2 regions of the Parabacteroides sp. 20_3 genome follow, and region 2 is predicted to be linked to the other one. Evidence: riboswitches for the same ligand, from Rfam matches in the RefSeq annotation. Region 2 holds a riboswitch; the other holds the start of a gene.

Region 1 (3,433 bases), on a different contig from region 2:
GCGATCAAATTACAGATCAACGCCAACGCCGCACCGGCGAATAAGACCGCAGGCATTAAAATCCGATGGTCGGAAGTTTGAAATATGGCCCGGCATAAATGCGGAACGGCTAGCCCCAAGAAGATAATAGGTCCGCAATAAGCCGTGACAATCGCCGTAAGGACCCCGGCCGAGGTGATAACCAACAAACGGGCCCGCTTGATATTAAGTCCCAAATTGCGTGCGTAGCTATCCCCAAGAAGCATCAAGTTCATGGTCTTGATAAGCAGGAACGAGAGAGGGATCAAGACTGTCATAAGAATCACGAACAACGTCATCTGATTACCGGAAACACGGGCGAAACTACCCAATCCCCAAATCACGTATGCACGGATATCCTCCTCGACGCTAAAGAATTTAAGTACACCGATCACGGCGTTTGCCACGTAACCGATCATCACACCGATAATCAACAACGTGACATTTCCTTTTACCTTTTGGGAAACATACACGATCAGCGCCATCACGGATAAGGAACCGATCACGGCCGCTATCGATAAGGCGATCTCCCCCATAAAACCAAGTTTACTCAAGGCAACGCCCCCTAAACTACCGCTTAACAACACCACGAAAGCGACACCCATGCTCGCTCCCGAACTGATACCTAAGACCGAAGGTCCGGCCAATGGATTACGGAAAACGGTTTGCATCTGTAAGCCGCTGATGGATAAGCCTGCTCCCGCTACCAACGCTGTCAATGCCTGTGGTAGTCGGGATTTCCAGATAATATTCTGCCATGTAATAGGCTCATTTCCTGAATTCCAGATAATATGCCAAACCGATTGAAGAGGAATAGAGACTGACCCCAACACCAAATTCAAAAAGATTAGAACAAAAATAGCCGTGACAATCGCCAGCATCCATAGGGTATTTGAATGTCTCATCAGCGTTCCTTATTTAAGTCGAGAATAATAGACCGGCTCATGATCCGGTAATAAATCCGGATGAAAGATATGAAGCAAATCCGCTAGGACGATCTCCGGTTCTGTCGGCATACTCTCATAAAACGGCGTGTTCTTCATATTACAATAGATAATCCCTTTCTCCCGGAACGCACGGAAATCCGCATAACGAGGATCTTGCTCTTTCAATGCCTCATAGCTAAACGTTCCCGGGAAACTATTCACGATACGCCAGAAATCAGCATCGTCCGCTTGGTTATAGACCGTCTCGAAGTCTAATGTAACACCACCGGATCGCTCATCGTCTTTCAAGAAATAATCAGCGCCGGCATCCTTGAAAAGCTGTGCCAAGAAACTCTTTCCTCCTACGGCATACCAGTTTCCACCCCGTAACTCGCCACTAAAAACGATCGGACATTTTTTAACCTTGCCATCCGCCGTAAGTTCCTTTAATTCATTATACCTCTTCTCAATGGCGGCAAAACGCTCATTGCCCTCTTTCTCTACCCCTAACAACAAGCCTATGAACTTGATCCATTCAGCTTGTCCCAATGGCGTAGTCTCCTTATAACCCAAATGGGGAATCAAGGGGATACCCACGTCTTTCAGCGTCTCATAGCCTCCCCGCTTGAATGGCGATACAAGGATCAAATCAGGATTCATACTCATGATAACCTCGTTATCGAAATTTCCCTCTATACCGATCTTTGCGGTTTTACCTTCTTTCAGGCGTTCGTTCATCTCTTTATTGAACAAATGCCGTGTACTGGTAATCCCAACGACCTTATCCAAGGCACCCAATTTAATAAAATTCGATAATTGCAGGGAAGTCATACAGATAACGCTTCGGATAGGAAGCTCTATCATCGTATAATCAACGGGAATCCCCGTGGGTTTCGAACCTCTTTTTACGAACGCATAATGAAACGTGGTGCTTTCCTCGTTTTGAGGATCTTGAATATCAGCCAAGACATATTGATCCGCATAGGTAAGCTTGAATCCTTGGGCGTATAAAGGCTTAACCTGCTCTTGCGAGAATGCGGATTGCTCTACGGAAGCCGTCTTCCCTATTTCTCCTTTTTCACGGATACCTGAAGTACATGATAAAGTCAATACCGATAAAAGCAAGCATCCACCCGCTATAAACTTATTCATAATCCTTGTTTAATTGACAGTTGATCATTGACAGTTACTCTCGTCCTGCTCCACGGGACAGCAACATTTATTTATGAACCGGCAGGTCTTCTGACTTACTTCCATTCTGGACGCCTTCCCGATTACGAAACCAGTGGCCAAGGTATTGTCCGAATGTTTAGAAGTTCACAGCAGCGTGGTCTGTCCGGGATTCTCACCCGGTTCCCTTTTAATCCGCCTCCCGGAAAAAGAGATAAGCGGAGCCTATTACAGCGACAAAAGTAGTAAGAATATTTGTATACATCCGCAATTTTAAGGACTTTTGCGTTTCAAATAAAAACAGATACACATGAATCATCCTATTCACTTCGTCTCATTAGGTCCCGGTGATCCGGAATTAATTACGCTGAAAGGGCTTAAAACATTACAAAAGGCTGATATTATCTATTGTCCTGCTACACAAGGCAAGCATGGAATCATATCTCGGGCGACGGATATATTGAAAGCTATTGAGGTAGACGAATCCTTGATCCATCCGTTTATTTTGCCAATGAGTAAGGAACGGACAGATGCGTTAAACGCTTATAACGAATTGTTTCTGGATGCCCAAGCTGAATATTTGAAAGGAAAACAAATCGTGATCGTCGCCGAGGGAGACGCTGGTTTTTATTCATCTATACAATATGTATACGATAAATTCGAGGAAGCAGGAATCCCGGTCGATCGAATCGCAGGAATTCCGGCATTTATAGCGGCAGGTGCCTTGGCCGGGATACATATCGTAAAACAAGAGGAGCAAATTAACGTAATCCCCGGGACTGCGTCGTTCGATGAACTTTCGGCAAAAATAGAAAATGGAATGATCATCGTCATCATGAAATTACCGGGTTGCCAAGAGGCTATTCATACTTGTATCCGGCAGTATGCGGATAAGGCGGTTTTTCATTATTTCGAGAATGTTGGAACAGGAAAAGAATATTATACTACTGATATCACCACTATACATTCCAAGGATTTCCCCTATTTCTCCCTACTGATTATCCAACCTCGCTAAAAGAAGAAGGCTGCCCGGAGAGTAACCAAACCCGGACAGCCCATCTTATTACGCTACATGCAATATATGCTTAAGCTGATCGATATGGAAACGAAGTGTATCCATATAAGGTTTCACTGAATTATGATACATGATCGCTTTTGCGTGCATATCTTCCAACTCGCTTACTTTACGGTTCGCCTCACGCATTTTACAAGCGTTGTAGCGAATACCCGATACATGTCCTTTGATATCCTCGATCGCTTGGTTTCCCCGGTTGAAGATAGACTCTGCTTCTTCCGGAGCGTATACCGTATAGGCTTGG
Region 2 (3,433 bases):
CGAATCACTTCGGCGGAAGGCTAGGGAGTTTACACTTTTCTAAACATTACTAACAACAAAATATTTATTCTATGTATAAAAGAATAATATCATTAACTGTGCGGTCAACACACGCAAAAACATGGTCAATGGATAAACCGTCGCATATCCAACCGCCGGCGCATCATTTCCTGCCGCCATATTGGAATAGGCTAACGCAGGAGGATCGGTCGTACTTCCCGCAATCAATCCCATCAACGTAAAATAATTCAGTTTATAAAAATACCTTCCCACACAACCGATAATCAGTAGAGGCAATAACGTTATTATAAAACCATAACCGATCCAAGCTACACCACCCTTATTGACTATCGTATCGACAAAACCTTCACCCGCACTCAATCCCACGCAGGCGAGAAACAACGTGATTCCTAATTCCCTCAATAGTAAATTAGAACTTTGCGTGGTATAAGTAACCAATTTATAACGATAACCGAACCGGCTTATCAATATCGCAACGATCAACGGACCTCCCGCTAATCCTAATTTCACCGGTTGAGGAATACCCGGAAAACTAATAGGAAGACTTCCCACGATAATACCCAAAACTATACCAACAAAAATAGTCACCAAATTAGGTTCATTCAAGCGTTTCATTGAATTACCCAGCGTCTCGGCAACTTTCTCCACCGCCAATTCACTACCGACCACTGTCACCCGGTCGCCTATTTGCAAGACCAGATTAGGAGTAGCTACCAACTCCAGCCCCGCACGATTGATCCGAGTCACGTTAATTCCATGTAAACGGCGTAACTGCAAAGCCCCTAATTGCTTACCGTTGATTTCAGACCGGGTAACCAAAATACGCCGGCTGATAAACTGGCTTTCCGCCGGAATCCATTGCTTACGATCCATCTGTATTTCTTGACCGATAAAAGTCTTTATCGCCTCCACGTCATGCTCTGCGGTAATAACAAAAATCTTATCATCCCCATTCAATACCGTGTTCCCCGCCACGATCTCTATCCGATTCGTATCGTTACGTAAAATACGGGAAATAACAAATTCACGGTGTTCCAACAATTTAGATAGCTCACTTACGCTACGACCAAAAATCGCCGGATTCTTCACCACCAAAGAGATAGGTACAGCCTCTCCTCCCGATTCCGTATCCGTCTCTTCTTCCAATTGTTCCGTCTCCTTCGCAAAAGAGATACGGAAAACATAACGGATAAAAATCATCGACAAGATAATGCCGATCACACCTAACGGATAGGCAACCGCATATCCTAAAGCGATCGTTTCATCCGAGATCCCCGTCATATCTGAATAAGCCTGTTGAGCAGCGCCCAATCCCGGTGTATTCGTCACTGCTCCGGATAAGATACCTACCATTGTCGGTATAGGAATGCCTGTAATATAATGTATAATCAAGGCAGTAATCACCCCTAGAAAAACAATACCGCAAGCAAGCATATTCAACGTGATCCCTCCCTTTCGAAACGAAGAGAAAAATCCGGGGCCTACTTGCATACCTACCGAGTAAACAAATAAGATCAAACCAAACTCTCTAAAAAAATGAACGACCGACGGATTCGCCGTAAAACCGAAATGCCCGAGAAAGATCCCGACAAACAGTACCATGGTAATCCCTAAAGAGATACCGAATAGCTTCAGTTTACCAAGCTGGATCCCCAGAGCGATCACAACGGATAACAAAAGGATAGAATGCCCTACCCCTTCTCCCCATAACAATTCATTAATCCATTCCATATCTATTCATGTATATATTAATTTAAGATAAAAAAGTACCTCTGGCGAATCACTTCGGCAGAGATACACATATTGAACATTTAGTATCCCAGTTTAATCTGGCATCCATTCTAACAACATTTACTAATATATTTTCTATTTCTTATGCTGATAATTTAGACAAACTTTCCTCTTCCGGCAAAAGGGTTACCGGCCATTCAAATGTCGCACGACAGTGCGAACAGATCCTTTTCATACGTCTTTGTTCCTTTTAAGATATTGCTTATCTTTTCGTACTGCTTTCCTAATCCCTCGAGCAAAAACAGCCTTTAATGAATGGCAGGTCTTCTGACTGACTCCCATCTTGAAGCCTTCCCGGTCGCTAGAACCAGTGGCGATAGTGTTGTTTCAAGATGTTCTTCGGAGCTTCACAGCAGCGGGACTGTCCGGGATTTACACCCGATTCCCTTTTAATCCACATACCCGAATGGTATATGCGGAACCGATTCGGGAACAAAGATAGCATGTTTTCCGTATATATCATATCTTTTCGCTTTTTTGTTTACTTTTATTATCCAAATAAAAAAATCCCGGGACAAAACAATTGAACCGGGATCTTTTAACCTCTAAGCTATCCTCCCGACAGGAAGAGGCTTTGATTTTCCTTAAATAATAATTACTACAAGGGAATATTTCCATGTTTTTTAGGAGGATTACTCTGGCTCTTATTTTTCGCCATTTCCAACGCCTGAATCAATTTAAAACGTGTGTCTCTAGGTTGTATGACTTCATCTATAAATCCTTGCTCGGCTGCCCGGTAAGGATTTGAGAATTTCTCGGTGTATTCACGAATTGCTTGTTTCTTCTCCTCATCGTTGGCTTTCCGGTATAATATATTCACGGCACCTTCAGCCCCCATCACCGCAATCTCAGCCATCGGATATGCCAAGTTTATATCGGCACCGGTAGGCTTACTTGCCATTACGATATAGGCTCCCCCGTAAGCCTTCCGGGTAATCAACGTGATTTTGGGAACCGTGGCCTCCGCATAAGCGTAGACAATTTTTGCCCCGTGGCGTATAATTCCCGCATGTTCTTGCGTACAGCCCGGCAAGAAGCCCGGCACATCCTCGAACGTGATCAATGGAATATTGAAGCAATCGCAGAAGCGAATGAAACGTGCGGCCTTATCAGAAGCATCGATATCCAAGACTCCCGCTAAAAAGGCAGGTTGGTTCCCTACGATACCTATGGTACGGCCTCCCAAACGAGCGAATCCCACTACAATATTGCGAGCGAAATGAGGCATAACCTCGAAAAAGTAATGATTATCCACTATCGGCTCTATAATATCCTTGATGTCATAAGGGACATTAGGATCTTCCGGAATCACATGCTGCAACGACTCTTCTACCCGACGCACATCGTCAGCACAAGCTATAACTGGAGCGTCTTCCATATTATTAGAAGGCAGGAAACTCAGAAGTTCCCGGATACTCATCAAAGTCTCCTCTTCCGTATCACACACAAAATGTGCGACCCCGCTTTTTCCGCTATGTACCTGCGCCCCGCCCAGCTCTTCCTTATCGATCACCTCGTGAGTCACCGCCTTTACGACATCCGGCCCCGTGATAAACATATGACTTTGCTCTTTGACCATAAAAATAAAATCGGTCAAAGCCGGGGAATAACAAGCGCCCCC

The links. A riboswitch is a leader RNA that binds a small molecule or an ion and turns the genes downstream of it on or off. The one in region 2 is predicted to bind cobalamin.
Region 1: another riboswitch for cobalamin. It lies ahead of ACESPU_RS04035 (ABC transporter substrate-binding protein); the one in region 2 lies ahead of ACESPU_RS17000 (putative transporter).

What each region holds. Positions count from the first base shown of each region.
Region 1 covers NZ_CAXSNO010000002.1:46,150-49,582, forward strand. Annotated here, with positions in the region: gene ACESPU_RS04030 (iron ABC transporter permease) at 1-923, opposite strand, end outside; gene ACESPU_RS04035 (ABC transporter substrate-binding protein) at 933-2,096, opposite strand; cobalamin riboswitch at 2,159-2,358, opposite strand; gene ACESPU_RS04040 (precorrin-2 C(20)-methyltransferase) at 2,425-3,129, shown strand; gene ACESPU_RS04045 (hypothetical protein) at 3,178-3,433, opposite strand, start outside.
Region 2 covers NZ_CAXSNO010000008.1:256,357-259,789, reverse strand. Annotated here, with positions in the region: gene ACESPU_RS17000 (putative transporter) at 70-1,752, opposite strand; cobalamin riboswitch at 2,052-2,253, opposite strand; gene ACESPU_RS16995 (acyl-CoA carboxylase subunit beta) at 2,411-3,433, opposite strand, start outside.